Regions from separate parts of the Aeromonas sp. CU5 genome, predicted to be linked through region 3. Evidence: riboswitches for the same ligand, from Rfam matches in the RefSeq annotation. Region 3 holds a riboswitch; each other region holds the start of a gene.
What was found. Region 3 has a riboswitch for cyclic di-GMP ahead of CK911_RS00915 (glycosyl hydrolase family 18 protein). Riboswitches for the same ligand answer to the same signal wherever they lie in the genome.

Region 1: it holds a riboswitch for cyclic di-GMP, as region 3 does, so the genes downstream of both, CK911_RS21610 (immunoglobulin-like domain-containing protein) here and CK911_RS00915 (glycosyl hydrolase family 18 protein) in region 3, are expected to answer to the same signal.
Region 2: it holds a riboswitch for cyclic di-GMP, as region 3 does, so the genes downstream of both, CK911_RS12780 (glycosyl hydrolase family 18 protein) here and CK911_RS00915 (glycosyl hydrolase family 18 protein) in region 3, are expected to answer to the same signal.

The regions. Positions count from the first base shown of each region.
Region 1 covers NZ_CP023817.1:3,781,170-3,791,021, reverse strand. Annotated here, with positions in the region: gene tatC (twin-arginine translocase subunit TatC) at 1-225, shown strand, start outside; gene CK911_RS17015 (TatD family hydrolase) at 414-1,199, shown strand; gene hemB (porphobilinogen synthase) at 1,203-2,219, shown strand; gene CK911_RS21610 (immunoglobulin-like domain-containing protein) at 2,378-4,573, opposite strand; cyclic di-GMP riboswitch class I at 4,621-4,705, opposite strand; gene prlC (oligopeptidase A) at 5,166-7,208, shown strand; gene CK911_RS16995 (bifunctional diguanylate cyclase/phosphodiesterase) at 7,415-9,852, shown strand, end outside.
Region 2 covers NZ_CP023817.1:2,894,890-2,904,741, reverse strand. Annotated here, with positions in the region: partial or broken gene CK911_RS12790 (transposase domain-containing protein) at 1-127, opposite strand, end outside; gene CK911_RS12785 (ExeM/NucH family extracellular endonuclease) at 256-2,424, opposite strand; cyclic di-GMP riboswitch class I at 2,721-2,803, shown strand; gene CK911_RS12780 (glycosyl hydrolase family 18 protein) at 2,952-5,948, shown strand; gene CK911_RS12775 (chemotaxis protein CheV) at 6,087-7,031, shown strand; gene CK911_RS12770 (arylesterase) at 7,351-7,962, opposite strand; gene CK911_RS12765 (ABC transporter ATP-binding protein) at 8,019-8,714, shown strand; gene CK911_RS12760 (ABC transporter permease) at 8,751-9,852, shown strand, end outside.
Region 3 covers NZ_CP023817.1:204,997-214,848, reverse strand. Annotated here, with positions in the region: gene CK911_RS00925 (sensor domain-containing diguanylate cyclase) at 1-880, shown strand, start outside; gene CK911_RS00920 (IS1595 family transposase) at 917-1,879, opposite strand; gene CK911_RS00915 (glycosyl hydrolase family 18 protein) at 1,995-4,589, opposite strand; cyclic di-GMP riboswitch class I at 4,691-4,778, opposite strand; gene CK911_RS00910 (PAS domain-containing hybrid sensor histidine kinase/response regulator) at 5,013-8,468, opposite strand; gene CK911_RS00905 (DUF2975 domain-containing protein) at 8,693-9,316, shown strand; gene CK911_RS00900 (helix-turn-helix transcriptional regulator) at 9,326-9,535, shown strand; gene CK911_RS00895 (hypothetical protein) at 9,543-9,852, shown strand, end outside.

The DNA of each region.
Region 1 (9,852 bases), 1.0 Mb from region 3:
TGCTGGACCGGCGTGACCACGCCGCAAAACCTGAAGGAGAAGCGCCCCTACGTCATCGTCGGGGTGTTTGTGGTCGGCATGCTGCTGACGCCGCCTGATGTCTTCTCCCAGACCCTGCTCGCCATCCCGATGTGGGCGCTGTGGGAGGTAGGTCTGTTCTTCGCCCGCTTCTATGTGAAGAAAGAGGATGAAGAGCAACAGGAACAACCGGATGTGGAGAGCTGAGGCTCTGTTCGTCACCTATTTGCCGGACGGCGAGAGGATGACGAAGTCCGCAGGAATAGCAGAACGAGGGGAGCTGAGGCTCCCTTCCTCTTTTCATGCTCCCGTTCGAGGCGTATGGTGTTGGCCCATCGAGTAGATGGTTTTCAAATACCTGATATGTATTCCTTTTGTTCGGAACGTCTCATCCCATGATCGATATCGGTTTAAACCTGACCAGCAGCCAGTTCGCCGGTGAGCAGCCTGAACTGGTGGCCCGTGCCCGCGCCGCCGGGGTAGAGGCCCTGATCCTCACCGGTACCGATCTGGCTGGCAGCCGCGACAGCGCCGAGTTGGCCGCTCGCTGGTCGGGCTACTGCTTCTCCACCGCCGGGGTACATCCCCATGATGCATCGAGCGTCGATGAGGCGACCCTGCCCGCCTTGCGCGAGCTGGCGGCGCTGCCGCAGGTGGTGGCTATCGGCGAGTGTGGCCTCGACTACAACCGCGATTTCTCCCCCCGTCCGGTGCAGGATGCGGTGTTCGACGCCCAGCTGGCGCTGGCGGCCGAGCTCGGGATGCCGGTGTTTCTGCATTGTCGTGATGCGCACGCCCGTTTCATCGAGATCCTCCGTCCCTGGTTGCCCAGGCTGCCGGGGGCCGTGCTGCACTGCTTCACTGGCTCCGACGAGGAGCTGGACGAGTGTCTGGCGCTGGGGTTGCATATCGGGGTGACCGGCTGGCTTTGCGACGAGCGACGCGGTCAGCTGCTGCGTGAGCAGGTGGCCCGCATTCCGGCTGGTCGGCTGATGATCGAGACCGACGCCCCCTATCTGGTGCCGCGGGATCTCAAACCCCGCCCGAAACGCAACGAACCCGCTTTTTTGCCGCACATCGCCCAGGTGGTGGCGGCCTGTCGTGGTGAAGCGCCCGAGGCCTTGCTGGCCCACACCCGGGCCACCTCCGCCGCGTTCTTCCAACTTCCTCTCCAGGAGTGATTCATGGCTACAACTCTTCCGGGCGCCTTTCCGGGCCGCCGCCTGCGCCGAGTGCGCAAACATGATTTCAGCCGTCGTCTGGTGCGCGAAAACGTACTGACCGTCAACGATCTCATCTATCCGGTGTTCGTGCTGGAGGGGGAGAACCGTCGGGAAGCTGTTCCCTCCATGCCGGGGGTGGATCGCCTCTCCATCGACCTGCTGCTGGAAGAGGCCGCCGAACTGGTAGAGCTGGGCGTACCAGCCATCGCCCTGTTCCCGGTGACGCCGCTGGAGAGCAAGAGCCTGCTGGCGGAAGAGGCCTACAGCCCGAACGGGCTGGCCCAGCGCACCGTACGCGCCCTCAAGGCCCGCTTCCCGGAGCTGGGGGTGATCACCGACGTGGCGCTCGATCCGTTCACCACCCACGGTCAGGATGGCATCATCGATGACGAAGGTTATGTGCTGAACGACATCACCACCGAGATCCTGATCAAGCAGGCGCTCTCCCACGCCGAGGCCGGGGTCGATATAGTAGCGCCGTCCGACATGATGGATGGCCGCATCGGTGCCATCCGCGCCGCGCTGGAAGAGAACGGCTTCATCAACACCCAGATCATGGCCTACTCCGCCAAGTACGCCTCCTGCTACTACGGCCCGTTCCGCGATGCGGTCGGCTCTGCCGGCAACCTCGGCAAGAGCAACAAGGCCACCTACCAGATGGATCCGGCCAACAGCAACGAAGCCCTGCACGAAGTGGCGCTGGATATTCAGGAAGGGGCTGACAGCGTGATGGTCAAGCCGGGCATGCCCTATCTGGACGTGATCCGTCAGGTGAAGGATCAGTTCGGCGTGCCGACCTTCGCCTATCAGGTGAGTGGCGAGTACGCCATGCACATGGCGGCGATCCAGAACGGCTGGCTGAAAGAGAAGGAGTGCATCATGGAGTCTCTGCTCTGCTTCAAGCGGGCCGGGGCTGACGGCATCCTCACCTACTTCGCCAAGCGCGTGGCGCAGTGGCTGAAGGAAGATGCCCGTTAAGCAGACGTGACGGATAAAGACGGATAAAAAAGAGGGGAGCCGATGGCTCCCCTCTTTCGTTATGAATGTAGCCCGGACATCACTCCGGGCGGTGCCAATCGCGGTTGATGCGAGTGGCTGAGGGAGCCAGCGGCTCCCTCTTGGTTATGACCTGTTGATTACAGCTTGGTCCAGGCGTCGCTCCAGGCAGAGCCGGTACCCGGTGCATAGTGGCTGGTAGAGCCACCACACCAGCCGCTGTACGGCCAGGGTTTGCACTCGAAGTTGCCACCGGCGTTGCTGACCCGATCACCGGCCTGATAGCTGGTGTTGGGGGCATAGGCCGGGTAGTCGCCATCGTTGCCGCCGTTGTCGCTCTCTTCAGCCAGGGTGACCGGGAAGCGCTGTACTACCGGCTTCTGGCCGTCAGCCAGACCGCTGATGACCACTTCATAGCTGCCGTCAGTGACGTTGCTGCCTTGCAGTACCAGGGCGCTGGTGCCATTCACCTTGCTGCTGGTTGTGCCGTGGCTACGGCCGTTCTGCTCCAGGGTCGCAGTGATCTGCACCGGGTTGGCGGTGGTCACGTTGAAACGGATGCTGACCTGACCGTTGACTATGGTGTACTCGCTGGCCATGGCGCCGACGGTGAAGTCGCTGCTGTCGATCACCGGCGGCTTGTTGCCACCGTCACAGTCGCTGTCACCCTGCGCTTTCCAGACACCCCAGTCACCTGTGGTACCCGGCTCTTCGTTCTGGGTCCACCAGCCAGCCAGCCAGTTCTTGCCGTTGTGGCTGACGATGTCGCCGCCCACGTAGACCTTCTTGGCATCCCAGCTGTTTTCACAGATAGCGCCCTGCTCCTTGACGGTCACGTTGCGCTGCTGGGTCACCAGCTGACCGGCACTGTCGGTCACCTGATAGGTGAGGGTGTAGCGACCGACCTTGTTGCTGTCGACGCTGCCGCTGACCTTGATCTGGGCAGTCAGGTCACCATCTTCTTCATCATTCGCACTGACACCAGTCATCGGATCGAAGGAGGTACCCAGCTCCAGCGTGGTGTCGGTGACGCCGCTGAATACCGGCTTCATGCTATAGACTTCGACGCTACGCAGCTGTTCGGTGACGTTGTTGTCACGATCGCTCACCTTGTAGGTGAGGGGGTAGAGACCGATGCGCTGGTTGTCTACCGAACCTTCCACCAGGATCTGGCCAGTCAGGTCGCCATCTTCCTTGTCGTTGGCGGTGACACCGGCCATGGGATCAAAGGCGGTGCCCTGCTTGATGCGGGTATCGCTCACGCCGCTGAACACCGGCTTGCCGTTGTCGATCGGCGGAGTGATCTCCTGCTCGTGGATGAAGGGGCCGTAGCTCTTGATGAAGGATTCGTTGTAGGCCTGACCGGCGGCGTTACGACCCATGTCCCAGTTGATGGACCAGGTCATCAAGCCGCGCAGGGGCTGGCCCTGGTTCTTCAGCTTGTTGAAGGCATCGAACAGATCTTGCGGATTGGTGACGTAGCCGGTGGCGGCGGCGTCGATGTTGGTCGGGATGCCGAATACCAGCTTGTCGTGGGGGATCTTGTAGTAGCCACGGGTGCCGTTGATCAGCGAGTCCGCCATGTAGTAGATGAACTCTTCTTTCAGGGCATCGTTGTTCTGGGCAATCCAGCCGAAGCCGTCGATCCAGATACCGTCGCCACCCTGGTTGTAGAACTGGGGGTTGATCCAGTCATAGTAACCTTCCAGCGCCCGCAGATAGGGGGTGTAGAGGCCGTTGGCGGTCAGGTAGGGGAACTCGGGTGCCATGGTGATAAGGAAGTTTTTCCCCTGAGCACGATAGTGATCTTTGACGATGCGCAGGGCGGCCGGGATCACGGTCTGGTTGTTGGCAGCGGTGACTGCGGTTTGCTCCAGATCGATGTCCAGACCGTCAAAACCATAGGTCTCCACCAGACGAATGATTTCATCGGCGAAGGCTTGCTCCTGACCGGTGCGCAGCTCGATGTGGGCATCGGCGCCACCCAGTGCCAGCAGTACGGCACGGCCCTGACGGTTCAGCTCAGCGATCTGTTCGATGAACTGGCTTTCATTCATACCGGTGCCGGTATCCAGCTTGAAGGTCGGGATCGGGTTGCCGCCATAAACCTTCATGAAGGAGACATCGACCACATTGTATTGCGGGTTGACCTGATCCAGCTTGACGCAGGGGGCGACGCCACCCTTGTAGCCAGCGCCGCCGCACCAGTTGTGCCAGTAGCCGACCACCACACCAGATTGCGGGTTGACCATGTTCTGGCCTGCGCTGGCGGCGTGCAGCATGGGGCTGGTAGCGCCGATCAGGCAGCCCAGCAGGGAGAGTTTGAACTTGTTCATTGTTGCTCCGTACGTTGCAAAAGGAGGCCCATCAGGGGATGGGCTTCGGGGGCAGCTCCGCTGTCATAGGAAAATCCCTTAGACCGGTGGCTTTGCGTGGTGGCCTTTCGAACCACTTTGCCTTTTTCACCCGACCTCTGTGTGGTACAGACAATCAAGTGGCCCCCTAAATTAGCCGCATATGGTAGGAGGGGGAAGATAAATTAATCAACGCGCTCTCCTGTATGTCACATTTTGGAAAAAGTTAATAATTCAAGGTGTTCCAGAGGGGCGTTGCTTAAATAACAGGATGTTCGAAGAGCGGGAAAGCCTGATAACCACAGGGCTGGTGAGGGATTTATCCTGATGATCACCACCGGTGGCATGCCTAGCAGGAGCGCGGGAATGATGGGGAACAAGGGCTGCGGGCTGTGTCATTAGCTGACGCGAGGTGGCCCCCGGCTGGCTCGCGGCACTCCGGTTGTGAGACGGATGGCAAAAAGGGGGCTGGAGTGTGATTCCAGCTTGATTATTGCATGGGTTGCCCACATGTTAGAAAACCATACAGAGCTGATAAAGCGGTCTGTTCAAGACCTAACAAGAGGTAACCGGGATGAATAACCCTTTGCTGACAATGGATGCACTGCCCCCTTTCAGCCAGATCCAGCCAGAGCAGGTGCAACCTGCCGTGGTGCAGGCGATCGCTGACTGCAAGCAGAAGATCAGCGATGTGCTGGCCCAGAATGAAACCCACACCTGGGATAGCCTGATTGCCCCGCTGGAAGAGGTCAATGACCGTCTGGCTCGGATCTGGTCACCGGTCAGCCACCTTAATTCCGTCCTTAACAGCGAAGCGCTACGAGTGGCACATGATGCCTGCCTGCCGCTGCTCTCTGAGTTCCAGACTTATGTCGGCCAGCATGAAGGGCTCTATCAAGCCTATCTTGGCCTCTCCCAAAGCGATGACTTCCCGCTGCTGAGCGGTGCCCAGCGCAAGGAAATCCTCAATACCCTGCGCGACTTCCGCCTCTCCGGTATCGGTCTGCCTGCCGAGGTGCAGCAGCGTTACGGCGAAATTCAGGCCCGCCTCTCCGAGCTGGCCTCCCGCTTCAGCAACAATGTGCTGGATGCCACCCAGGGCTGGCACAAGCCGGTGACCGAGGAAGCCGAACTGGCCGGTCTGCCCGACAGCGTGCGGGCCGCTGCCCGTCAGATGGCCGAGCTCAAGGGCAAGGAGGGGTGGCTGTTCACCCTGGATATCCCTTCCTATCTGCCGGTGATGATGTATTCGGACAACCGCGAACTGCGTGCCGAGATGTATCAGGCCTTCACCACTCGCGCCTCGGATCAGGGCCCCAATGCGGGCAAGTGGGATAACTCCGCCATCATGAGCGAGCTGCTCACCTTGCGCCGCGAATTGGCCCAGTTGCTTGGTTTTGCCAACTATGCCGAGCTGTCGCTGGCGACCAAGATGGCGGACAAGACCGAACAGGTGGTGAGCTTCCTCACCGATCTGGCGGCCAAATCCCTACCGCAAGGCAAAGCCGAGCTGGAGGAGATCCGCGCCTTCGCCACCGAGCAACATGGTCAGGGCGAGCTGGCCGCCTGGGATCTCGCTTATTACGCCGAGAAGCTCAAGCAGCACAAATTCTCCATCTCCGACGAGCAACTGCGCCCCTACTTCCCCGCCAGCAAGGTGGTGAAGGGGCTGTTTGAAGTGGTGAAGCGGGTGTTTGGCATGAAGGTGCGCGAGCGCCTCGGCATCGATACCTGGCACCCGGACGTGCGCTTCTACGACATCTTCGATGCCGAAGACGAGCTGCGTGGCAGCTTCTACCTCGATCTTTACGCCCGCGAACACAAGCAGGGCGGTGCCTGGATGGATGTCTGCCTGGGTCGTCGCTACCGTCAGGATGGCTCGCTGCAAAAGCCGGTGGCCTACCTGACCTGCAACTTCAACGGCCCGGTGGATGGCAAACCGGCACTGTTTACCCACAACGAAGTGGTCACCCTGTTCCACGAGTTCGGTCACGGTATTCACCATATGCTGACCCGCATCGACGTGGCCGGTGTCGCCGGTATCAATGGCGTGGCCTGGGATGCGGTGGAGCTGCCGAGCCAGTTCCTCGAAAACTGGTGCTGGGAGTCCGAGGCGCTGGCCTTCATCTCTGGCCATCATGAGACCGGCGAGCCGCTGCCTGCCGATCTGCTGGAGAAGATGCTGACGGCCCGCAACTTCCAGGCGGCGATGCAGATGCTGCGCCAGCTGGAGTTTTCTCTGTTTGACTTCCGGTTGCATCAGACATTTGACCCGGCCAACCCGGATCAGATCCCGAGCCTGCTGGCCGAAGTGCGCAGTCAGGTGGCCGTGATGACGCCACCCGAGTTCAACCGCTTCCAGCACAGCTTCTCCCACATTTTTGCAGGTGGCTATGCGGCGGGTTACTACAGCTACAAGTGGGCTGAAGTGCTCTCTGCTGACGCCTTCTCCCGCTTCGAGGAGGAGGGGATTTTCAATCCGGTCACCGGCCAATCCTTCCTGAAGCACATTCTGGAGAAGGGCGGCTCGAAAGAGCCAATGGAGCTGTTCCGTGCCTTCCGTGGCCGCGAGCCCAAGGTGGATGCCCTGCTGCGCCACAGCGGGATCGCTGCGTGATATCTCCCCTCCAGCGGCGGGGTGAGCTTCAAGCAGGTACATATTTGTGACCTTGTAGGGTCAATTTGTGACGGGTGCGACAAAAAGGGACCTTATGGTCCCTTTTTTCAAGGCTTTTTAATATCTTGCTGATTGCATATTTGCACTGCCTGCGGCTCTTCAGTAGAGTCGTGTTCTAATCAGTCAAGGTGAGAAAGCCACTTGCCATGAGGCGAGCTCTCGATTCCGTCTATCAAATCATCTCCAGTCTGGCTCATTCGAGCGGGCGGGGATATTTCGATACTTTTGTGAGTGAAATCGCCGCTGCTGTGATGGCTGATGTCGTCCTGATCTCCAGCGGGGCACTCAATGACACCTGCTTAACGGTGCAGGCGGCCTATCCCTCCTCCCTTGACCCCGATATCCTGACGCTGCCACTGACTGACTCTCCTGATGCCATTACCTGGCAGGAGGGGGAAGCCTGGTTCAGTGATCGTCTGCTACAGCTCTTCCCCGAGATGCCACTTGCCCGGCAGTGGCAAGCCCGGGCGTATGTCGGGATTGCCCTCAAGAATGCTGACGGCGAGACCATAGGTGTCTGCAGTTTGCTCTATCGCCAGCCCCAGACTGATATGGGCCGGGTGATGGGCTTGCTCAGGCTGCTGGGGCCACTGGCGGGTCGCGAGCTGGCGTTGCTGTTGCAGCGACAGCTGCCGCAGCCTGTGCCGGATGCCCCCCATGTTTTGCAGAGCATGCTTTTTGAGGCTCCGGTGGGGATCGGCAAGCTCGATCTCACTGGCCGGATCCTCTGGGCCAATCCGGCCATTGAAAAGATGTTGGGTTATTCCCTCGACGAGCTGCTGCAGCGATCCATCTCTGACATCAATCACCCCGAGGATTGGCAACGCAGTCTCGAGTGCTACCAGCAAATTCACCGCGGTGAGTGCAGTCGTTTTACGCTGGAGAAGCGCTACCTGCGCAAGGGGGGGGAGATCCTGTGGGGGCGGGTCACGGTTACCCTCATCAATGACGAGCAACAGCAGCCGGACTACCTGATGGTGCTGCTGGAGAATATCGATCCTCTCAAGCGTCATGCTGAACAGCTTAAACTTTCGCACCGGGTCTATGACAACCTCTCCGAGGCCATTCTGGTGTGTGATGCCGATAGCCGCATCATTTCGGTCAACCCGGCATTCGAGCAGATCACTGGTTACAGTGGTGACGAGGCCCGTGGCCAGCGTCCCAGTATCCTCAAATCCGGGCTACACGATCAGACCTTCTATGCCGACATGTACCATGCGCTGGAGCGGGTGGGGGTGTGGCGCGGCGAGGTGTGGAACAAGCGCAAGAACGGCAAGCTCTATCCGCAGCAGTTGATGATAAGTACCCTGCGTGAAGCGGGAAAAATACAGCAATATATCGCCATTTTCAGCGATCTTTCCCAAACCAAGCAGGCTGAGCAGAAGATCGCCGCCCAGGCAAACTATGACACTCTCACCAGCCTGCCCAACCGCTGGTTGTTTAGCCGCTGCTTGACCCGTTTTTGCGAGCGGGGCGAACGCTTTTCCCTGATGGTGCTCGATCTTAATAACTTCAAGGCGGTCAACAACAGCATGGATCACCAGGCCGGTGATGCCCTGTTGCGGGAGGTATCGGATCGACTGGTGAGTCGGGTGCGTACCGAAGATATGGTGGCCCGTATCGGCGGTGACGAGTTCGCCTTTCTGGTGCCCGGTATCGTCACCCGCCGTCAGGCGGAGGTGTTTGCCAAGCAGGTGATCGGCAGCTTTGCCCGTCCCTTTATGCTGGCCAACCAGCAGCTCTATGTCACTGCGACCATCGGCATGACCCTTTGTCCGGTAGATGGTAGCGAGAGCGACGAGCTGCTACGCAACGCCGAGCAGGCGCTTTTTGCAGCCAAGCGGCAGGGACGGTTGCTCGGCGCCTACTGCGCGACCATGCGGGAAGAGGTGCGCCAGCGCCACCAGATGCAGCAGGATTTGGCCGAAGCGATCAAGCTGGAGCAGTTGACCATGGCTTACCAGCCCATCTGGGATAACCGCAGTGGACGGGTCGCCAAGCTGGAAGCGCTGGTGCGCTGGTATCACCCCCAATGGGGACAGGTCTCCCCCGCCGAGTTCATTCCGCTGGCGGAAGAGGCGGGCCTGATTCAGGGGCTGGGGGCGCTGGTGTTGTGGCAGTCGTGCCGGGATTTGGCACGCTTGCAGCAATCCGGTTTCCCGCAGATGCAGATGTCGATCAACCGCTCGACCCTGGAGTTCCAGACCATAGATCCGGAGGCGAGCGAGTGGCTCAAGGTGATTGAGCACTACGGGCTTGATCCTGCCGACATCGTGATCGAAATTACCGAATCCTTGCTGATGGAGAGTAGCGATCAGCACAGGGTGCGGATCGATGCGTTGCGTGCTGCGGGATGCCTGCTGGCCATTGATGATTTCGGCACCGGCTACTCGGCGCTCAACTACTTGCGTACCTTCCCGGTGGATCTGGTCAAGATCGACCGCTCTTTCGTGCGCCATATCCCCTTCAACGAGCAGGATCGACTGCTGCTGGATGGCATCATCAACATAGTGCACAACCTCGGCATGGAGGTGGTGATCGAAGGGGTGGAAACCCGTGAGCAGCTCAACTTCCTTTGTCAGAA
Region 2 (9,852 bases), 1.9 Mb from region 3:
CCTTTTCAGACAAGGCGGCAGCGGCAGTAATCCATTCGTCGGGAATATGGTCGGCAAAAATTGCCAACCGGGCCAGCATGTCGCCAGATGCTTCAATAACATCGCTCAGGTCGTTTGCAATAGACATAAAAAAATCCGGAACCAATGATTGGTTCCGGATTGTCCTACAGCAGAAGGATCGGTCAATGGATCCTTAACTGATCAGCATTGCACTATACTCGTGGGCTTTGGTCACGCTCTCGGCGGGCAGAATAATTAACGGCGCTGACGTCGCCAAGCCAGCGGCAACAGTGCCAGCAGGCCGAGTCCCAATGCACCACCGCCTGAGGAGGTGTCCGGTTTGCTGGCATCGATCTCCAATTTCAGGTCGACGATGATGGGATCATGGTCGGAGGCGCTGAAGGGGTTGTCAGACTTGAGCAGTGCATCGGTGTATTTAGCTGCGTACTCGAACTGACTGCTCTCGAAGGCGTTGATATGCCAGTCAAAGACCCCGGTCACCTTGCTGGCTAGCGCCGGGTTGGCGAGGGCATAGTCCAGGGTACCCAACTCCCCGTCGTAGCTGTAGGAGATGGCTTTTTCCTTGTTGAATTTGACGTTCAGGTCGATCAGGCCGTAGCTCTTGGTCACCTCGCGACCGAGCTGCTCATAGGACTGGTCACCGATAAAGGTGTGGGAGGCCGATACGATCTTGCGTTCGCTGGTGGCTGGGTTGTAGTCGGTCAGCACCCGGATCGGATCTTCCTTGGCGTAGGAGTTGAAGTCGCCAACCAGCAGCACTTGGCCCGGCAGTTTACTGACCGCTTCACCCAGCACTTTGGCGGCGGAGACCCGGAACTCGGTGCACTTGCCCTGCAGGTCGGCCGGTTCTGTCTTGCCATCGCTATTTTCGTAGCAGCCTGACCCCTTGGATTTGAGGTGGTTGACCACCAGCGTCAGCGGCTCTTTGCTCTTGGCGACGGTGAAAGTCTGAACCAGAGAGTCGCGCTGACCGGCTGTCTTGGTCATACCACCTGTGGTGTAGCGCTGCTCCGGCAGCTTGATGACGCTGGCATCCCCGCTGGGGGTGAGCAGGGCAGGGCGGTAGATCATCGCCACCATGATGGTATCGCCGCCGAAGAACTTGCCATCGATGAGGGCACTCACCGGCAGGCGCACATAGGCGTAGTGTTTGCTCGCATCCTTCTGCTGTTCGTTGAGGCGGGTCACCAAGTTGTGGAGGGCCGAGTTATCCTCGAAGCCGTTATTCTCCATCTCCATCAGGCCGAGCAGATCCGCATCCATCTCGGTGATGGCGTTGGCTATCTTGGTGCGTTGCTTTTCGAATGAGAGCAATGCTTTGGCGCCACGGTTACAACTATTTGCTTTTGGATCAGTGTTATCCGCATCCGATTGGTCTTTGCATTGAACATTGAGTGCACCACCAATACTGGAGTGGCTGGTGAAGTAGTTGAGCACGTTAAGGCTGCCGACCCGTATGTTGGTACTCGGCGTGCGGGCAGGTGAGGTCAGCTGTCGATCATTTTCTGGTGTGCGCAGCAGATTGCCGACACTGAGGGTGACATCGTTTGGCACCATCAGACGGAAGGCATCTTTGTTGTAGATCACCGCACCCTCCAGGCCCTCGAATTGATCACCGATGCGCAGATAACCCTGGTCGGCATCCAAAGCCGGGAACCAAGGAAGAGCTCCATCCTTTACCTTGAAATCAGACTCGACGACCAGACGGTTGCTGCCATTTTTGCTGGCCAGAGCAATCGCTTCTTGACTGTTGGCAATATGGAGCTGGGTTGGCTTGATGAGCGGAGCCTTATGGGAGAGTTCTAGGCTGGTGCGAGAGGCTTTATAGTCGGAGCTAAAGTTGCGCGTCAGGTGAAGATCACTGCTGCTGTTGAGACGTACACGCATCCCTTCATGGCGATTGAGTGCATTGGTCAAGGTCTCATTGTCGTTGACCTTGAGCACACTCACCGGTACGTTTTTGCCTTGCCCTAACACCTGGAGCCGGGGAACTGTACCATCCCACTTCAGCTTGAGCTGAGTGCCGCCCATGTACTCCTCGACCTGGGCTTCCAAGCAGAGCTCTGTACCCACCTTGATATCAGAACGAGCATCCTTGAGGTAGATGAAGATGCCGTCTGAGGTGGCCGGGTTGCCATCACCCACAGGGTCGGTCAGATAGAAGCCTCTGGTCAGGCTTTGGCTCACGGTGGTGACAACACCCTTGACGTGGAAGGAGACTGGGCTGATAGCACCATTGGTGGTTGGAGAGGTGGCCAGCGCGCTGGCAGAGCCTGTGCCCTGAATGGTCGGGATGGGGGTGAGTTGAGCCGGATCGGACGGGCAGACAAATGCCGCATGGGCGCCTGAGGATGCAAGTGCCAGCCCCACGGCCAGCGACAGCAGGGTACGAGTACCTTTCATAGGTGTTCCTTTTTTATTTTTGCCAGTGATTCCATAGCCTTGGCTCGTTGACCAAGGGCGCGCATTGTCACATTTCTGGCATGTCGTACCAGTGAGCCAACGCACATTACGGGGATGCAAATGAGGGTGATTTTGGTTTTTTTGACTTGGCTAACAGTATGAAATTAATGATAAAAATATTAATTCCTGGCTAGCTGAACATGGAGGGTTAGCTGGAAATTCACATATTTTCTTTCGAGAATTAAGATTGAGACTCTGCTGGTTGATTCCTATACTCGGCATGTTCCTCAAGGAACCCAGGTAAAGGGCAAACCGGCAGTGATGTCGGGGCGCAATGCCTCCGGTCTTGATCATGGATCCAGATAGCGGGGTTTCCCTGGGTGAGGGTGGTTTTTGTGGCAAGTCCATTGCCAGTTGTCTGCGCCCATCATGCAGGTTGCGATTGTTCTTTGCCTTGGTGACCAATGCCAAGACAAAACAAGGAAGATAACAATATGCAACAGCTCTTCAGACCCAGCCGGCTTGCCATGCTGGTTGCCCTTGCGGCTGTGCCCGCCTGGGCTCAGGTCGCTTATCCCGCCTATAAATCCGGTACTGCCTACAAGGCTGGCGATATCGTCAGCAACGTCGGCGCTCTCTACGAGTGCAAAGAATTTCCCTATTCAGGCTGGTGCGGGGCATCTCCCTATCACTATGAACCGGGCGTTGGTGCGGTCTGGGCTGATGCCTGGAGGCTCTATGGCGGCGAAGTGCCACCCCCGGCACTCGGTGTAGCTGTCAGCTCACCGGCTGTCGGTGCCCGTTTCAATGAAGGTGCCAGCGTGGCGCTGGCGGTGAGCTTGAGCGGCCCGGTGACTGCGCTGGTCAAGGTGGAATATCTTGTTGACGGCAAGCAGGTCGCCACGGCGAGCGCTTCCCCCTGGAATGCCAGTTGGAGTGCCGCCGGTGTGGGTGCCCATGCCCTGAAAGCGCGGGCGCTGGATAAAGATGGCAAGGTGCTGAGCGAGGCGGATTCCAGCTTCAAGGTCACCACCGTGGTGGCACCAGAGGCGCCCAAGGCGAGCATCAGCAGCCCGGCCAGCGGTGCCAAGGTGACGCTGGGTCGCAGCGTGGCGGTCAGCGGCAACGTCACCGATGCCAACAACGATGTGGCCAAAGTCGAGCTGTTTGTCGATGGCAAGAAGGTGGGTGAGGACAACGCCGCCCCCTGGCAGGTCAACTGGACGCCGGATACCAAGGGCAGTGCCGCCCTCAAGCTGGTGGCCACCGACAAGACCAATCTGAGTGGCGAGTCGGCGGCGGTGACCGTCAATGTCGAGGAGGCTGCCTTGCCGCCAGATGGGGGGAACCTCTCCTGCGATATCCGCCAGATCTATCGCCCGGATGGTTACGAGTGCATGGGGGATGACCACGCCCGCCGGGTCATCGGCTATTTCACCTCCTGGCGCACCGGCAAGAATGGCCTGCCCGCCTATCTGGTGAGCGATATTCCGTGGAACAAGATCACCCACATCAACTATGCCTTCGCGGCAGTGGATGAGCAGAGCCACCAAGTCAAGGTGGACGACGCTGCCACCAAGATGACCTGGGATGGCGTGCCGGGTGCCGAAATGGATCCTGAATTCGCCTACAAGGGCCACTTCAACCTGCTGTCGAAGTACAAGAAGCAGTATCCGGACGTGAAGACCCTCATTTCGGTAGGGGGCTGGGCCGATACGCGTGGTTTCTACACAGCTACTACCAAGGGCGATTGCTCGGTCAATACCGACGGCATCAATGCCCTCGCCACGTCGGCAGTTGGTTTCATCCGTCAGTACGGCTTTGACGGGGTCGATATCGACTACGAATACTCCACTTCCATGAAGGATGCGGGTAACCCCAACGACTTCCCGCTCTCCAACCAGTGCCGCGGCAAGCTGTTTGCCAACTACAAGGTGATGATGCAGACCTTGCGTAACAAGCTGGATGCAGCGGGCAGCGAGGATGGTCGCAAGTACATGTTGACCATCGCCTCCCCGGCGTCGGCCTACTTGCTGCGCGGGATGGAGAACTTCCAGGTCACCCAGTACCTCGATTACGTCAACCTGATGACCTATGACTTCCACGGTGCCTGGAACAACTTTGTCGGCCACAACGCAGCCTTGTTTGACAACAAGGCTGATGGAGAGTTGGCCAACTGGGGTGTCTACACCCAGAAAGAGTTTGGCGGCATCGGTTACCTCAATGCGGCCTGGTCGGCACACTACTTCCGTGGTGCGCTGGCAGCCGGCAAGATCAACGTCGGTGTGCCCTATTACACCCGCGGTTGGCAAGGGGTCAGTGGTGGTACCCACGGTCTGGGTGGCAAGGCGGCCCTGCCGAGCCAGAGCGATTGCCAGCCCGGCACCGGTGGCAGCACCATTCCGTGCGGCAACGGGGCGGTCGGCATCGACAACATCTGGCATGATCTGGACAAGAACGGCAAAGAGATCGGCGGTGGCGCCGTGCCCATGTGGCATGCCAAGAACCTGGAGAATGCGGCCAGCCTCGGCATCACTACACTGCCGAGCTACGGCACCGCCTGGGGTCTTGATCCCAACAACCCCGCCCACGTGATGCAAGGCAAGTATGTGCGTTACTACGATGACAAGGCCCACGCGCCCTGGCTGTGGAACGAAGAGAAGAAAGTGTTCCTATCTACCGAAGATGAAGAGTCAATGGGCCACAAGCTCGACTACATCATCAACCGTGGTCTGGGTGGTGTGATGTTCTGGGAGATGGCTGGCGACTACGCTTTCGATCCTGCCAAGAACGAGTACGGGATGGGGGATACCCTGACCACGCTCGCCTACGACAAGTTCGCCAAGGCGACGAAGTACAACACCAAGCAGAACGATCTGGCAGCTCCGGCGGCCCAGCTCGACATCGCAGTGAGCCTCTCCGGCTTCAAGGAAGGGGACTCCAACTACCCGATCAACCCGACCCTCAAGCTCACCAACAACTCGACCCAGACCATTCCGGGCGGTACCCGTATCGAGTTCCTGGTTCCGACCTCTACCTCCGATACCATTACCGACCAGAGCGGCATGGGGCTGAAAGTGGTTGAGAGCGGTGGCAACCAGAACTCCGACGGCATTGCGGGCGAGAAGGACTTTCACAAGGTAGGGCTGACCCTGCCGACCTGGAAGGCCTGGACACCGGGGGCCGATGTAGAAGTGGCGCTGACCTACTATCTGCCGGCCGCCGGTGTGCCAAGCGGTATCCGCATCATCAGCGGCAACCAGACCGCTGGTCTCAAGGCCGAGTTCCCGACTCTGCCCGAGGCGGTGCTGGGTTCCGGTGGTGGCGATAATCCGGGGACCACTTGCAGCAGTCAGAGCATTAATCCTGCATCTTACAAGGCCTATCCAACCTGGCCGCAGGGGGATCATGCCAATGGTGGCGATCGCATTATCCATAATAAGGTGGTGTGGCAGGCCAACTGGTGGACCAGCAGCGAGCCCAAGGCAACTGACGGCAGCTGGAAATCTGTATGTAGTTATTAATCTTGAAATCAATGAGATAAGTGGGGCTTCGGCCTCACTTTTTTTGTCTGGTTGGTCGATCTGGTTGAAAATGCGCCTGCCTTTCCTGGCGGGCAGCCTCTATAATAGAGTCGATTAATAAACAGATGGACGTTGCATATGGCGAGTATATTGGATTCAGTTGATCAACGAACTCAGCTAGTAGGTGAAAACCGCCTGGAGTTGTTGATGTTCCGTCTCGGCACCCGCCAGATCTTTGCCATCAACGTCTTCAAAGTACGGGAAGTGGTCAAACTGCCGCACCTCAGCCGAATGCCCGGTTCTCACCACAATATCAGCGGTGTGGCCAACATCCGTGGCACCTCGATTCCGGTGATTAATCTGCGCAGTGCCATCGGTATGCGCCCCATGCCCATCGACACTGAATCCAACCTCATCATCACCGAGTACAACCGTACCATTCAGGGTTTTCTGGTGGGGCAGGTTGCCAACATCGTCAACATGACCTGGAAGGATATTTTGCCGCCACCGCGCTCTGCCGGGCGCGCCAACTACCTCACCGCCATCACGCGTATTCCGGATGACGGCGTCGATCAGATCGTCGAAATCATCGATGTGGAGAAGGTGCTGGCAGAGATCATCACCTATGACATCCGGATCTCGGAAGAGGTGCTGGATCGGGAGATCCTGCCCGAGATGCATGGTCGCAAGGTGCTGATCGTCGATGATTCCAGTACTGCCCGTAATCTGGTGCGCGAAACCTTGATGCAACTGGGTCTTGAAATCATTGAGTGTCAGGATGGCTTGCAGGCGCTTAACCTGCTTAAAGGCTGGTGTGATGCAGGCAAGAAGGTGACCGATGAGATCCTGCTGATGATCACTGATGCCGAGATGCCGGAGATGGACGGCTACCGCCTGACCCACGAGGTGCGCAGCGATCCGCGTATGTCCGATCTCTTTATCACTCTCAATACCTCCCTGAGTGGCAACTTCAACGAAGCCATGGTCAAGAAGGTGGGCTGCGACCGCTTTATCTCCAAGTTCCAGCCCGACCTGCTGGTGGGGGTAGCGCAGGAGCGGCTGCGTCAGGTGCTGGAGAGCTGACAGGTTGCTTGCCGGTTATGCTCAATCAATAACAAAACATCCCGCCTCGGCGGGATGTTTGTTTATGGGATATTGGCGACGGATTGGCATTACTGATTGGCTGTGCTGGGGCGCCACTGAGATGTTATCTGCCGGTCAGTCCATGACAAAACATCCTGTTTTGGCGGGATGTTTGTTTATGGGATATTGGCGATGGATTGGCATCACTGATTGGCTGCGCTAGGGCGCCACTGAGATGTTATCTGCCGGTCAGTCCATGGCAAAACATCCTGTTTGGGCGGGATGTTTGTTTATGGGATATTGGCTCAGAGAGGCGGGCTTATTGGCTGAGCAGCGGCTCCATAAAGCGGGCAACTTTATCGCGGATCCGGGGCTGGGCCGCCGGGGTGGGATGAATGCCATCGTTCATCATAAGTTCAGGGCGCAGCGCAATATCATCCATAAAGAAGGGCAGCAACGGCAGATCGTTGATCTCTGCCAGCTCCGGGAAAATTTGCTCGAACTGGCGCAGGTAGCGGGCACCGTAGTTGCGGGGCAGCTGGATCTGGGTCAACACCACACGGGTCTGCTGTTCCTTAGCGAGGGCGATCATGCTGGCCAGATTCTGGCGAGTAATGGTCGGGGCGAAGCCGCGCAGGCCATCGTTGCCTCCCAGTTCGATCAGTAGCCAGTCCGGCTTGTGCTCTTTCAGCAGGGCGGGCAGACGGGCTAGGGCCCCTTGGGTCGTTTCACCGCTGATGCTGGCATTGAGCAGGGTATGTTTGCCCCCCTCATCTTGCCATTTCTGGTTGAGCAGGGCAGGCCAGCTCTGCTCAAGCTGCATCTGATACCCGGCGCTCAGGCTGTCACCCAGCACCAGCAGGGTCTGGGCCTGAACCGACGAGAGCAGGCTGCCAAGGCCAACCAACAAGGCAAACAGAATACGCACCATCAATTCAACTCCCGCTATGGATTGCCATCAAGGGATTGGAACAAAGGACACAGAGCATGAGTTCAACCCCCATTATTGTCGTCAAGGGCCTCGGCAAATCGGTTCGCCTCGGCCAGGAAAGCCTCACCATCCTTGAAGGGATCGATCTGCAAGTCAATAGCGGCGAGACAGTGGCACTGGTCGGCGCCTCAGGCTCCGGCAAGTCCACCCTGCTGGGGCTGCTGGCCGGGCTCGATCTGCCGAGTCAGGGGGATATCGAAATCCTCGGCAAATCCCTTGGCGAGCTGGATGAAGAGGGGCGGGCCCGATTGCGCGCCGAGCAGATCGGCTTTGTGTTCCAGTCGTTCCTGCTGCTCCCCACCATGACGGCGCTCGAGAATGTGATGCTGCCCGCTGAGCTGCGCGGTGAGCGCGATTGCGAGCCAAGAGCTCGCGAACTGCTGGCGGCGGTCGGGCTTGGCGAGCGGTTGCACCATCTGCCGCCACGGCTCTCCGGCGGTGAGCAGCAACGGGTGGCTATTGCCCGCGCCTTTATGACCCGTCCCAGCCTGCTGTTGGCGGACGAGCCGACCGGTAACCTCGACAGCAAGACCGGCGAGAAGGTGATCGAGCTGCTGTTTGAACTCAATCGCAAGCACGGCACTACGCTGGTGGTGGTGACCCATGACCATCAGCTGGCCGAACGTTGCCAGCGGCAGGTGGTGATGACGGCGGGCAGGCTGGATCGCGAGGTGGCCCATGGTGTGGTGTAACGGGGTTAGCAGCGGGTCAGGCGGGAGATACTAGGGATGATGCAGTGGCGATTGGGATGGCGACTGCTTCGCCGGGAAGGTTTCAGCGGCGAGCTGCGCTGGTTTGTGCTGGCGCTGGCACTTAGCGTGGCGTGCGTCTTGAGTGTGGCGCTGGTGGCGGATCGGCTCGATGCCGGACTCAAGGCGTCGGGCCGTGATTTTATCGGGGCGGATCGGGTGCTGCGCACCGCGGCCGCCCTGCCGGATGGCTGGCTGGCACGAGCGAAACAGGATGGCTTGGCGCTGCAGACTACCGTCAGCTTCAACAGTATGCTGTTTCACGGCGATGCGTTGCAGCTCGCCTCCATTCGGGCGGTGCCCGACGGTTTTCCCTTCTACGGCAAGCTGGTGCTGGAACCGGCCCGCACCCCGGCCCCCGGCGAGATCTGGCTCTCTGCCCGGGTGATGCAGCTGCTGCAGGCTAAAACGGGGGATGAGCTGGAGGTGGGCAATACGGTGCTCAAGGTGGCCGGTCTGCTTGGCGAGGAGCCGGATCAGGGCTTCAGCCCTTTCCTGCTGGCGCCGCGGGCGCTGATCCACAGTGCCGATATCGAGGCGACCGGCGCCCTGTTGCCGGGCAGCCGCCAGCAGTGGCGCTATCTGTTCAAGGGGCCGCGAGAGTCGCTGGCCCGTTACGAGCAGTGGCTGCTGCCGCAATTGCAGGCCGGACAGAAGTGGATCAAACCCGATGACAGTGAATCCCGGGTGGGCCGATCGCTGGCCAATGCCGAGCGTTTCTTCCGGCTCGCCTCGCTAAGCGGGGTGTTGCTGGGGGCGCTGGCGATGGGTATTGCGGTGCGCCACTTTGCCGAGCGCCAGACTAATATGGTGGCGCTGCTCAAGACGCTGGGGGCATCCCGTGCCAGCCTGTGGCAACTGATGAGTGTGTTGCTGCTGTCGTTGACGCTGATCGGTGCGTTGCTGGGGCTGGTGGCGGGCACCGCCATGCAGTGGATCACCTTGCAACTGCTGGGGGACCTGCTGCCACCGGATCTGCCGTCTCCCTCCTGGCGACCCTTTGCCCTTGGGGTGGCGGTGGCGCTCTTTATCACTCTGCTGCTCGCTTTTGTGCCCTTCTTGCGGCTGCTGAAAGTGCCAC
Region 3 (9,852 bases):
ATACAAGCTGACCAAAGGTCGATGTCACAAAACGCTGCTGATCAATGATCTCTCCAGACTCAACGCCAACACGCCCCTCACGACAGAGGACCAAACCCTCCTTATCGACTGCTGTGATCAACCGATCCGCGCCACATTGGCCACCCCCATTCATGTGGATGGCCGGCTCTACGGCATGTTGAATATGGACAGCAGCAAACGCCATGCATTTACCCGCTACGACAGCCACCTGATGGCGATCCTGGCACGAGATATTCGCCACGCAATCACCATCTATCAGCAGTCCCACCGCATCTATCAGCTGGCCAATACCGACCAGCTGACTGATCTTGCCAATCGCCAGCGATTCGAGCAGAGCCTACTCGATCAACCGGAAGGCACCCTGCTGCTGATCGACATGGACAATCTCAAACAGCTCAATGACAGCTGTGGCCATCTAGCAGGCGATCGCGCGCTACGCCTTATCGCAGACGGAATACGCCGCCATTTTGGCAAAGATGTTATTGCAGCACGCTTTGGGGGTGATGAGTTTGTGTTGCTCACTCACTTTTCGCCCACCGAATTGCAGCAGGCTCAGGAAAAACTGACCAACATGTTGGCCAGCGCGTCCCCTCCCATCTTCTGCAGCATGGGCTCTGCGTATTACAGTGGTGATTTCAATACGGCTTTTGCTCAGGCAGATTCCGCCATGTATCAGCACAAACGGCGTCGCAAAAAGGAGTGCGCCAAAGCAGCCTTGGGGATGACCTCCGTCCCACCACATTCAGGTAATACGCGCCATTCCAGCGCCAGATCGTGCTCTGTTGAAAAGAGGGCTGAAGCTGACTGGGAGGTCCATGAAGAAAGAGCAAGAGATTCGGTCTGCTCGATGTCCATCTGACTAACTCTTATGCACACAGAGCGCCAATAAAAATGGCTATGTCCCAATTACGTGTTGCATGGGGTACCCCAACGCCTCATGCAGACACGCTTTGATATTCACTCCCTTCCCGTAACGCTCCAGCATCCTGCGCCAACCCAGATAATTCCTCAGGTAATGAGTTGCCACTCCATGGAAGCGCTCCATCCACTCTTTCAACCGATGGTGATACCCATTTACATGCTGGATGTGATACGCACCGACCACCCGCTCACCCTGACGATTGCGCACCACCTTATGGGTCACGCCCTGCTCTTTGCTGAAACTGGCATATACGCCCGCACCATCGCTACACAGCACTGCATCCGGCGAGACCAGGGGCTTCAAGACCGCGATAACTGTTTCGGCATTCATCTTTTCCAACTGAAAATCTGCATGGTGACCAGCACGGTCCTGCACCACCATCACAGGGATGTAATCGGGCCCGGTTCCCCGGGTTCGCCCTTTACCTCCTCGACACCGAGCCAGACGAGGTAATCCCCGCTGCCCCTTGAACGACTCGAGGAAGAAGGTCTCGTCGACCTCAACGATGCCCTCTTCCCGTGTGGCTTGATGGGCGGCCATCGCACGCAAGAAGCGGTGGCGCCAGAGGAAAGCGGTGTTCTTGCTGACCCCGCAACGCAGAGCTGCCCGGCGGACAGTGAGTCCTTCAATGAGGGCTTGCGCGTAGTCTTCCCAGCACTGCGTTTTACGTAATCTGGCCAAGGGGGTCTTGGTCAGCACGGTACTGGTGCGTAGACACAGTTTGCAACGATAGCGACGTAGTCCGCGACTCCATCCCCATGGTGCCAGCTGATTGGCATCGGCCTGACAATGTGGGCAACCGCTGCATGCAGGTAGCTGGGTATTGAGTGAGGTAATGGTGTGGGGCGCCATGAGCTCCTGCCGGGCAACACGGCGTTGGCGCAGGGTAAGCTGTGGAAAGAGAGACAACAGGTGTTGAAAGGCTGGGGTATCCATGATGGTAGACCTCAAGGTAATGACCTACTTCAAGCTTAGCCTTTCAACACATAATTGGGACAGAGCCATAAAAATGGGGCATGACTGGCATGCCCCGCGACCATTCAACTCTTGTTTATTTACAGCTGGCGGCCCCCACATCCTGCCAGACGTCGTGTTTGCCGGGCTCATTGCCCTTGGTCCAGTACTGCGCCTTCCACTGACGGCCGTTATAAGTGGTGATCTCGCCACCGTTGTAGGCCACGTTGGCATCCCAACCCAGTTGCACCTTGCTCACCAGCAGCCACTGATCCGTGGTGCGGCTCGGCTCGTTGCCCTGAGTCCAGTACTTGGCCTGCCACACCAGCTGGTTGTGGCTCACCTTGTCGCCGCTGTTATAGGTGGTTGCCGCTTTCCAAACTGGCCAATTGACCGCATCCGGATCAGTCGCCGTGCAACCACCGCCGCCGCTGGCCGGTTTGACCGTCAAACGGGTTGCCGCGCTGGCATCCAGCCCGCCGTCGGAAACGGTGAGGCTAAGATCATAACCGGTGTCGCTGGTCACGCTCGGGCCTGTCACCACCAGAGTGGCGCTGTTCTGGCCTGTCGCGGTGATGCCTGCTGGCACGCTCCACTGATAGGTCAGCGGATCGCCGTTAGGATCGGAGGCGGTGGCCTTGATGGTCACCTGCTTGCCCGCCTCCACAGAGGCTGTGGCTGGCACACTCACCACCGGTGCCAGGTTGGCTTGCGGCGCCTTGTTGGTGACAACAACCTGATCCTTGGCACTCAACTGCTGGTCATCGGTCACCGTCAGCTCGAACACCAGATTGATGTCGCTCGCCACGGCGTTCAATACCACCCGCGCCTTGGCCTGAGTGGCGTCGAGCAAGCCAGCCTGCGGCCCGGAGATCTGCTTCCAGCTGTAACTGAGAGCACTATTCTCCGGATCGTGGGAGGCCGAACCATCCAGCGTCACCTCGGTCGGACCGGTCACCTTGAGGTCACTGCCCGCGTTGGCCAATGGCGGCTTGTTGACCGGCGGCGTGATGCCACTGCCGTGGCCCAGCCCTTCGTGCATCGCATTGAGGATGTCGCCGTTGTCGGCGTCGATCTCCCAGGAGAAGAGGCCACCGAGCTGGTTGGCCAGCACATACTGCCCCTTGGCCTTGACCGAACGCTCATTGTCATAAGTGATGAGATCGCCAGTGGCCGCCTTGAACAGATAGGGCCCCTCGGCCACCTCGTCATAGCCCTGCTCCCAGCCAGCCCCCATCCGGTTGTTGACGATGTCGCGGTAATCCACCACCCCATCTTCCCAGGTTCCTTTCACCTTGCCGGTCGCCTTGCCGGTGAAGGGGTTGTTACCCTGATAGCCGCTCACCCCGGTCCAGCCACGGCCATACATGGCGGCACCGACCACCAGCTTGCCAGGATCTACCCCCTGCGCCAGCAGCTGATTGACCGCCTTGTCGGTGGTGTACTTGGTATTGGGATCCCAGCTCGCCGCATAGAGGTTGGTCTGGTGACCCAGCTCGGTGTTGCTCCAGCCACCGTTGTAGTCGTAGGTCATCATGAAGATGTGATCCATGTAGGGCTGGGCTGCCTTGTAGTCCACATCCTGGATCTTGTCGCCACCCGCCCCGATGGCCGAGGTGAGCTCATACTGGCGACCGGTCTCGGCCTCCAGCTCGTCGAGCATGGCCCGCAGCTCCTTCATCAGGGTCACATAGGTGGCACCATCGCTCGGGCTACCCAGCTTCGGGTTGGCGCCCTGTCCGCCCGGGTACTCCCAGTCGATATCAACGCCGTCGAAGAACTTCCAGGTCTGCAGGAACTCCTTCACCGAGCCGACGAACACATCGCGCTTGGTTTTGTCACCGAGGAAATAGAAGGGGTCGGAAAGGGTCCAGCCGCCGACCGAGGGGAGGATCTTGAGGTTCGGATAAGCCTGTTTCAGGGCCATCAGGTTGCCAAAGTTGCCCTTGTAGGGCTCATCCCAAGCGGAGAGATTGCCTTGCGACATCTGGACGGCAGCCCAGGGATCGTGCATCGCCACCTTGAAGTCGGCGCGACCGGCACACGCTTTCTGCAGCGCCTGGAAGCTCCCTTCGATCTCTTTGAGGCTGTCGTTGAGGCCATCCCCGCCACAGATGGGGGTGAAACCATAGAGGATATGGGTCAGGTTCTGGGCCGGGATCTTGTCGACGGTAAACTTGCGGCCATAGACCCCCCACTCCACATAGTAAGTCCCCACCACCTTGCCGGACTTGTTGGCGTAAGGCTTGTTGTTCTCCTGCAGCGCGGCCTTGAGTGGCGCCAGATGGCTGCCGTCGGTATCGGCGACCACTATCTCCTTCTTGTCGGAGAGGGTACATCCATCGGCGTTGCAGAGGGCTATCTGAGCCTGGTACCGCCCCCCTTTCTTCACCTTGAATTTAGCCGTTCCTGCAGCGGCAGAGGGGCCGGACCACATCTCCTTGCCATCAAACAGCACCTTGGCGGTCTGGCCAATATCGCCACTCCAGAGGTTCCAGCTCACTTCGACGTCAGCGGCATCCTTCCGCTTGACCAGATTGTTGTAGGCGCTGGCGGCTTGATCGACCTCCACAATGGCAAACTTGGTGGGGCCCGCGGCAATGGCAGGCTTGCCGGGGGGCGCAGCATAAACGGAAGTGGCACAACAGAGACCGACCGCGAGGGCCAGCATGGTAGGCTTTGGACTTAGCATTGTTATATTTCCCTATTTCGTTATGTAGGCAACGAAAAGGGCGACGCCCTGACAGGTAACCCAGAAGCAGTGCGGCCTCTTGGCAAAGGTGCACAACAACCTGTGGTGGCCCCGCTATCTCAAGTACGGCTCATCCCTGGACCGGAAGCTTTGCGTCCCGATCTCGCGATCGGTTTGCCCTTTAGCTACTTCATTCGCGATAAAAATAATCGCATCCCGACTATAGAGTGAGCGGATCAGGTGCGCTACTGTCGACTTTCACAACAAGTGGCTGACCAGAATGGCTATCGGTCGTTATCACACGAAATAGTGAAGGGATCATCGCCAATCCGGGGCCATGTATGACGAACCACCATGACGATGGTTGTCACCATATTTGTGCGGTTTTGTGAGCCGGTTCACGGCTTGCCGCCTGAGGTGCTGCTATCGCAGCAACAGGCTGTTCATCAGCGCCCGCAGTTTGAGCGGTTTGACCGGCTTGCTGATGTAGCCGTAACCTCCCTCGCGGATCTGCGCCTGCAACTCGCTCTTGCGATCGGCGCTGATGATGATGCCCCCCAGCTCGTCGCCACACACCAGCTGCAGCGCAGCCAGCGCCTCCAGCCCGGTCTTGCCGTCGTCGAGGTGATAGTCAGATAGCACCAGCCTAGGCACAAACCCTTCTGCCACCAGCACTTCGGCTTCGGCCAGATCAACGGCGCAGCGCACCTCGCAGCCCCAGCGGCCGAGCAAGGTGCTCATGGCGGTCAGAATGTCCCGCTCGTTGTCGATGCAAAGCACGGCCACCCCCTCCAGCTGGCTGTCACGCACCACAGGCACGGCCAACTGATGGGGCACAACCGGGCGGGTCGCCAGATTGAGGGTCACCGCAAAGACCGACCCCTTGCCCGGCCAGCTCTGCAGGGTGAGCTGATGACCGAGCACTTGCGAGATGCCGCGGGCGATGGCGAGTCCCAGACCGAGCCCCTGCTCCTTGGCGGTGCGGGAGTGATCAAGGCGGGAGAACTCGTCGAAAATTGCCTCCTGTTTATCCTGCGGGATGCCGGGGCCATTGTCCCACACCTCGATGCGGATCTTCTCCCCGATCCGGCGACAGCCGAGCAGCACCCGGCCAGCCGGGTTATAGCGAAACGCATTGGTGAGGAAGTTCTGCAGCACCCGCCGCAGCAGCCGCACATCGCTGTGTACCGCATGCTTGCTCTCCACCACCGAGAAGTGGATTCCCCCCGCCTGCGCCAGCACGCCAAACTCCGCCTTGAGGTTGTCGAACAGATCGCGCAAGGCGAAGTCGATCTTCTTGGCCTTGAACTTGCCCGCTTCGAGCCGCGAGATATCGAGCAGATCGGTGATGAGATCTTCGGTCGCCCCCAATGCATCGTCGATATGGCGGGCGATGCGGGCCTGATCACCAGATGCTGGCAGCATCTCCAACAGGGAGGAGGTAAACAGCTTGGCGGCATTGAGAGGCTGAGTCAGATCGTGGCTGACCGCCGCCAGAAAACGGCTCTTGGAGTGGTTGGCCCGCTCCACCTGCTGGTTCACCAGCAGCAGCTGGCGGTTGAGTTCGGAGAGCTCGTGGGTGCGCTCGGCCACCCGCGCCTCCAGATGTTCGTTCGCTTCGCGCAGCACCCGTTCCGCATCGCGAAACGGGGTGATGTCGGTAAAGGTCATGACGAAACCACCGGCGGGCATAGGGTTGCCCTGCATCTCGATAACCCGCCCGTCCGGGCGCTCTCGCGCCGAGATATGGGCGCTGCCGCGCTTCATAAAGGCGACCCGCCGTGCCACATGGTCCTCGATATCGCCGGGGCCACAGAGCCCCTGCTCGGCGTTGTAGCGGATGATCTGCTCGATGGAGCGCCCCGCCTGAATAAGCCCCGGAGGATAGTGGAACAGCTCGATGTAGCGGCGATTCCAGGCCACCAGCCTGAGCTCCCGATCCACCACAGAGATCCCCTGCCCGATATGCTCGATCGCCCCCTGCAGCAGGCCGCGGTTGAAGCGAAACACGTCGGAGGCCTCATCGACAATGGTGGCAATCTCCTCCAGTTGCATGTTGCGCCCCTGCAGGGCCGAGGCGAGCACCAACCGCGCCGACGAGGTGCCAAATACCCCTGCCAGCAGCCGCTCGGTGTGGGCGATCAGCTCGGCCGAAGCCTGCATCTGGGGCGCCAAGGTGCCGCCCCGCTCACCGGCGAAGCGGCCAAAGGCGCGCTTAACCCGGCTCGAACCGACGAAGCGAGCCGCCAGCATCTCCAGCTCCTTGACCGAGACCCGCGCCTGATAGAGGGCGGCGGTATCACGGCTCGGCTTGCCGACGAAGTTGGCCGCTTGCAGCCGCTCGCTCACCGCCGGGCGCGACAGCAGGGAACCCACCACGTAGCCGAGCAGGTTGAGCACGAGACTCAGGAAGATGCACCAGGCGCCCAGGCTAAGATCGCGAAACGCGGGCCAGTCCGGCGGTGCCAGCAGCTCGGCCAGCGGTGAACCGGCCAGCAACCCGCTCTCCACCAGCAGGGTCACGAACCAGAGACTCACCCCGAGGAAGAGACCAAGATAGACCCCCTTGCGATTGCCGTGGCGCCAGTAGAGACCGAGCAGCAGGGCCGGTGCAAACTGGGCCACAGCGCCAAACGAGAGATAGCCGATGCGGGAGAGACTGGTGAGATCGCCGAGCCAAAGGTAGAGCCCCCAGGCCGCCAGCAAAATCAGCAGAATGGCGCCGCGGCGCACCTGCAGCAGCAGCCGCACCAGCCGTTCGTCGCGCCCCTGCCGCCAGAAACGGCGCAGCAGCACCGGCAGCACCAGATCGTTGCTCACCATGATCGCCAGCGCGATAGTGCAAACGATCACCATGCCAGTGGCCGCCGAAGTGCCGCCGAGAAAGGCCAGCATCGCCATGCCATCAAAACCGAGGGCCATCGGCAGGCTGATCACATAGGTGTCAGACGCCACCTCAGCCCCCAGCCACAGCTTGCCCGCCAGCGCCAGTGGCCAGATAAAGAGCCCCATCACGAACAGGTAGAGCGGGAAGATCCAGCGCGCCCAGTGCAGATCCTGCCCCTGATTGTTCTCCACCACAGTCACATGAAACTGGCGCGGCAGGCAGATGACGGCGCACATCGCCAGTACCGTATAGATGGCGAGCTCCAGCAGGTTGCCGGGGCTCACCGCCATCACCTGCGTAAAGAAGTCGCGGGTCACCTGCTCGTGGGCAACGCCGGGTTTGCTCAAAATCAGCCATAGGGCAAAGCCCCCCACCGCGATAAAGGCCAGCAGCTTCACCACCGATTCGAAGGCGATGGCCACCACCATCCCCCTGTGGTGCTCGGTGGCATCGAGATGGCGAGTACCGAACAGGATGCTGAACAGCGCCAACAGCAGAGTGACCCCGAGCGCCAGCTCGCTGGTGTTGCTGGTCGGGCTGATGCCACCGCTATTGACCATCAGCAGATCCAGCCCGGTGACGATGGCTTTGAGCTGCAACACCAGATAGGGGAGGATCCCCATGATGGCGATGAGAGAGATCACCATGGCGAGCCGCTGGGATTTGCCGTAACGGGCAGCGATAAAGTCGGCGATGGAGGTGATGTGCTCGCGCTTGGCCACCAGAATGAGGCGAGCCAGCAGCCGCCAGCCAAACAGAAAGACCAGCATGGGGCCAAGGTAGATGGGCACCGGCGACCAGGGGGATTCACTCGCCTGCCCCACGGTGCCGAAGAAGGTCCAGGAGGTGCAGTAGACCGCCAGCGACAGACTGTAGAGCAGCGGTTGCCCCTTGAGACGGTGCCGTTTGTGCTTGTCTGCCACGAAGGCGATCAGAAACAGCAGCCCCAGATAGGTGAGCGACAATCCGATCAGCAGCCATCCCTGGTGCATCGATAACTCCTTGTCCATGTTGAGTTTTTGTATACAACCTCGCCAGTCTAGAGAGGCAGCAGCCAAAAGTCATCCCCTTCGGACAGATTGAAATTATCGTTTTTCAATAAGTTTTGCCTTGACTGTATATCGTAAAACGATAAACATTCGCCCATCTGCATATTGATAAACAATAAACTTAAAACCATTCCGCCAGCGGGATGGCGCCCACCATGAGGTTCATGATGAGAACGACCAAACTTGAACGCCTGAGCGTTCTGATCGAGTGGCTGCTGCTGTTTGCCCTGCTCGCCACCCCCACCATTACCCTGATGGAGACCTGGTCCCACCTGTTGGGCGGCAATGACCTGCTGCAAGAGGAGCTCAACCAGATCATCCACAGCAGCGGCTCGCACATTCTCAACGGCGTGCCGCTGGCCAATGGTGAAACGCCATCCCTCGACCTCATCCCGCAGCCCCCCCTTACCATGGCCGACTATCCGCTGCGCACCGCCAACCGGCTGCTCGGCACCCTGGTGCAGTTGCTGCCGGATCTGGTCTTCATGCTGATGCTGTGGCAACTGCGTCAGCTGTTTCGTGGCTACCGCGCCGGTCTGCTCTTCACCTTCGAGCAGATCCGCCGCTATCGGCAGATCGGTGTGCTGCTCTGTGTATCCTTCCTGGTCGAGCTGATCCAGACCCCCTTGCTCGATACCGTCCTCACCATGAGCGGCCCCGAGATACATGGCTCCGTCTCTATCAGCTCGTCCGATTTCCGGCTGCTGCTAGCGGGACTCATCGTACTGGCGCTGGCACTGGTGATGCGCGAGGCCAAACTGCTGGCCGACGAACAGCAACTGACGGTGTAAGTGGAGCCTATGTCCATCATCATCCGGCTCGATGCCCTGCTGGCCGAACGCAAGATGACCGCCCGCGAGCTGGCACAGCGCATCGACATCACCGAGGCCAACCTCTCGGTCCTCAAAAATGGCCACGCCAAGGCGGTGCGCTTCTCCACTCTGGAGGCCATCTGCCGTGAACTCAAATGCCAGCCCGGCGATCTGCTGGGCTACGAGCAGGAGCGCTAACCCCCTTATGAGTCGTCATCTCACCCTGTTTGCCCTGTGGCTGCTGCCACTGTGGGCCTGCGCCGCCGATGGCGCGAGCGGCCCCCGCTACCTTATCGAGCAGGGCGCCAGCGCCAATCTGCTACAAGTTCACCTCACCATGCAGGGTGATCCCCCTTTTACCCTGCTCCCCGCCCGCCAGTTGCCGGGCAGTGCAACGCCGGTTTCCCCCGCGCTGGTCTGCCTTGCAGACAACCAGCCGGTTGCCCTCAACCAGCCCTTCTCTTGCAAGGAGGTAGGCTGGCAGATCACGCTCACACCCGCTCCGGCACTGGGAG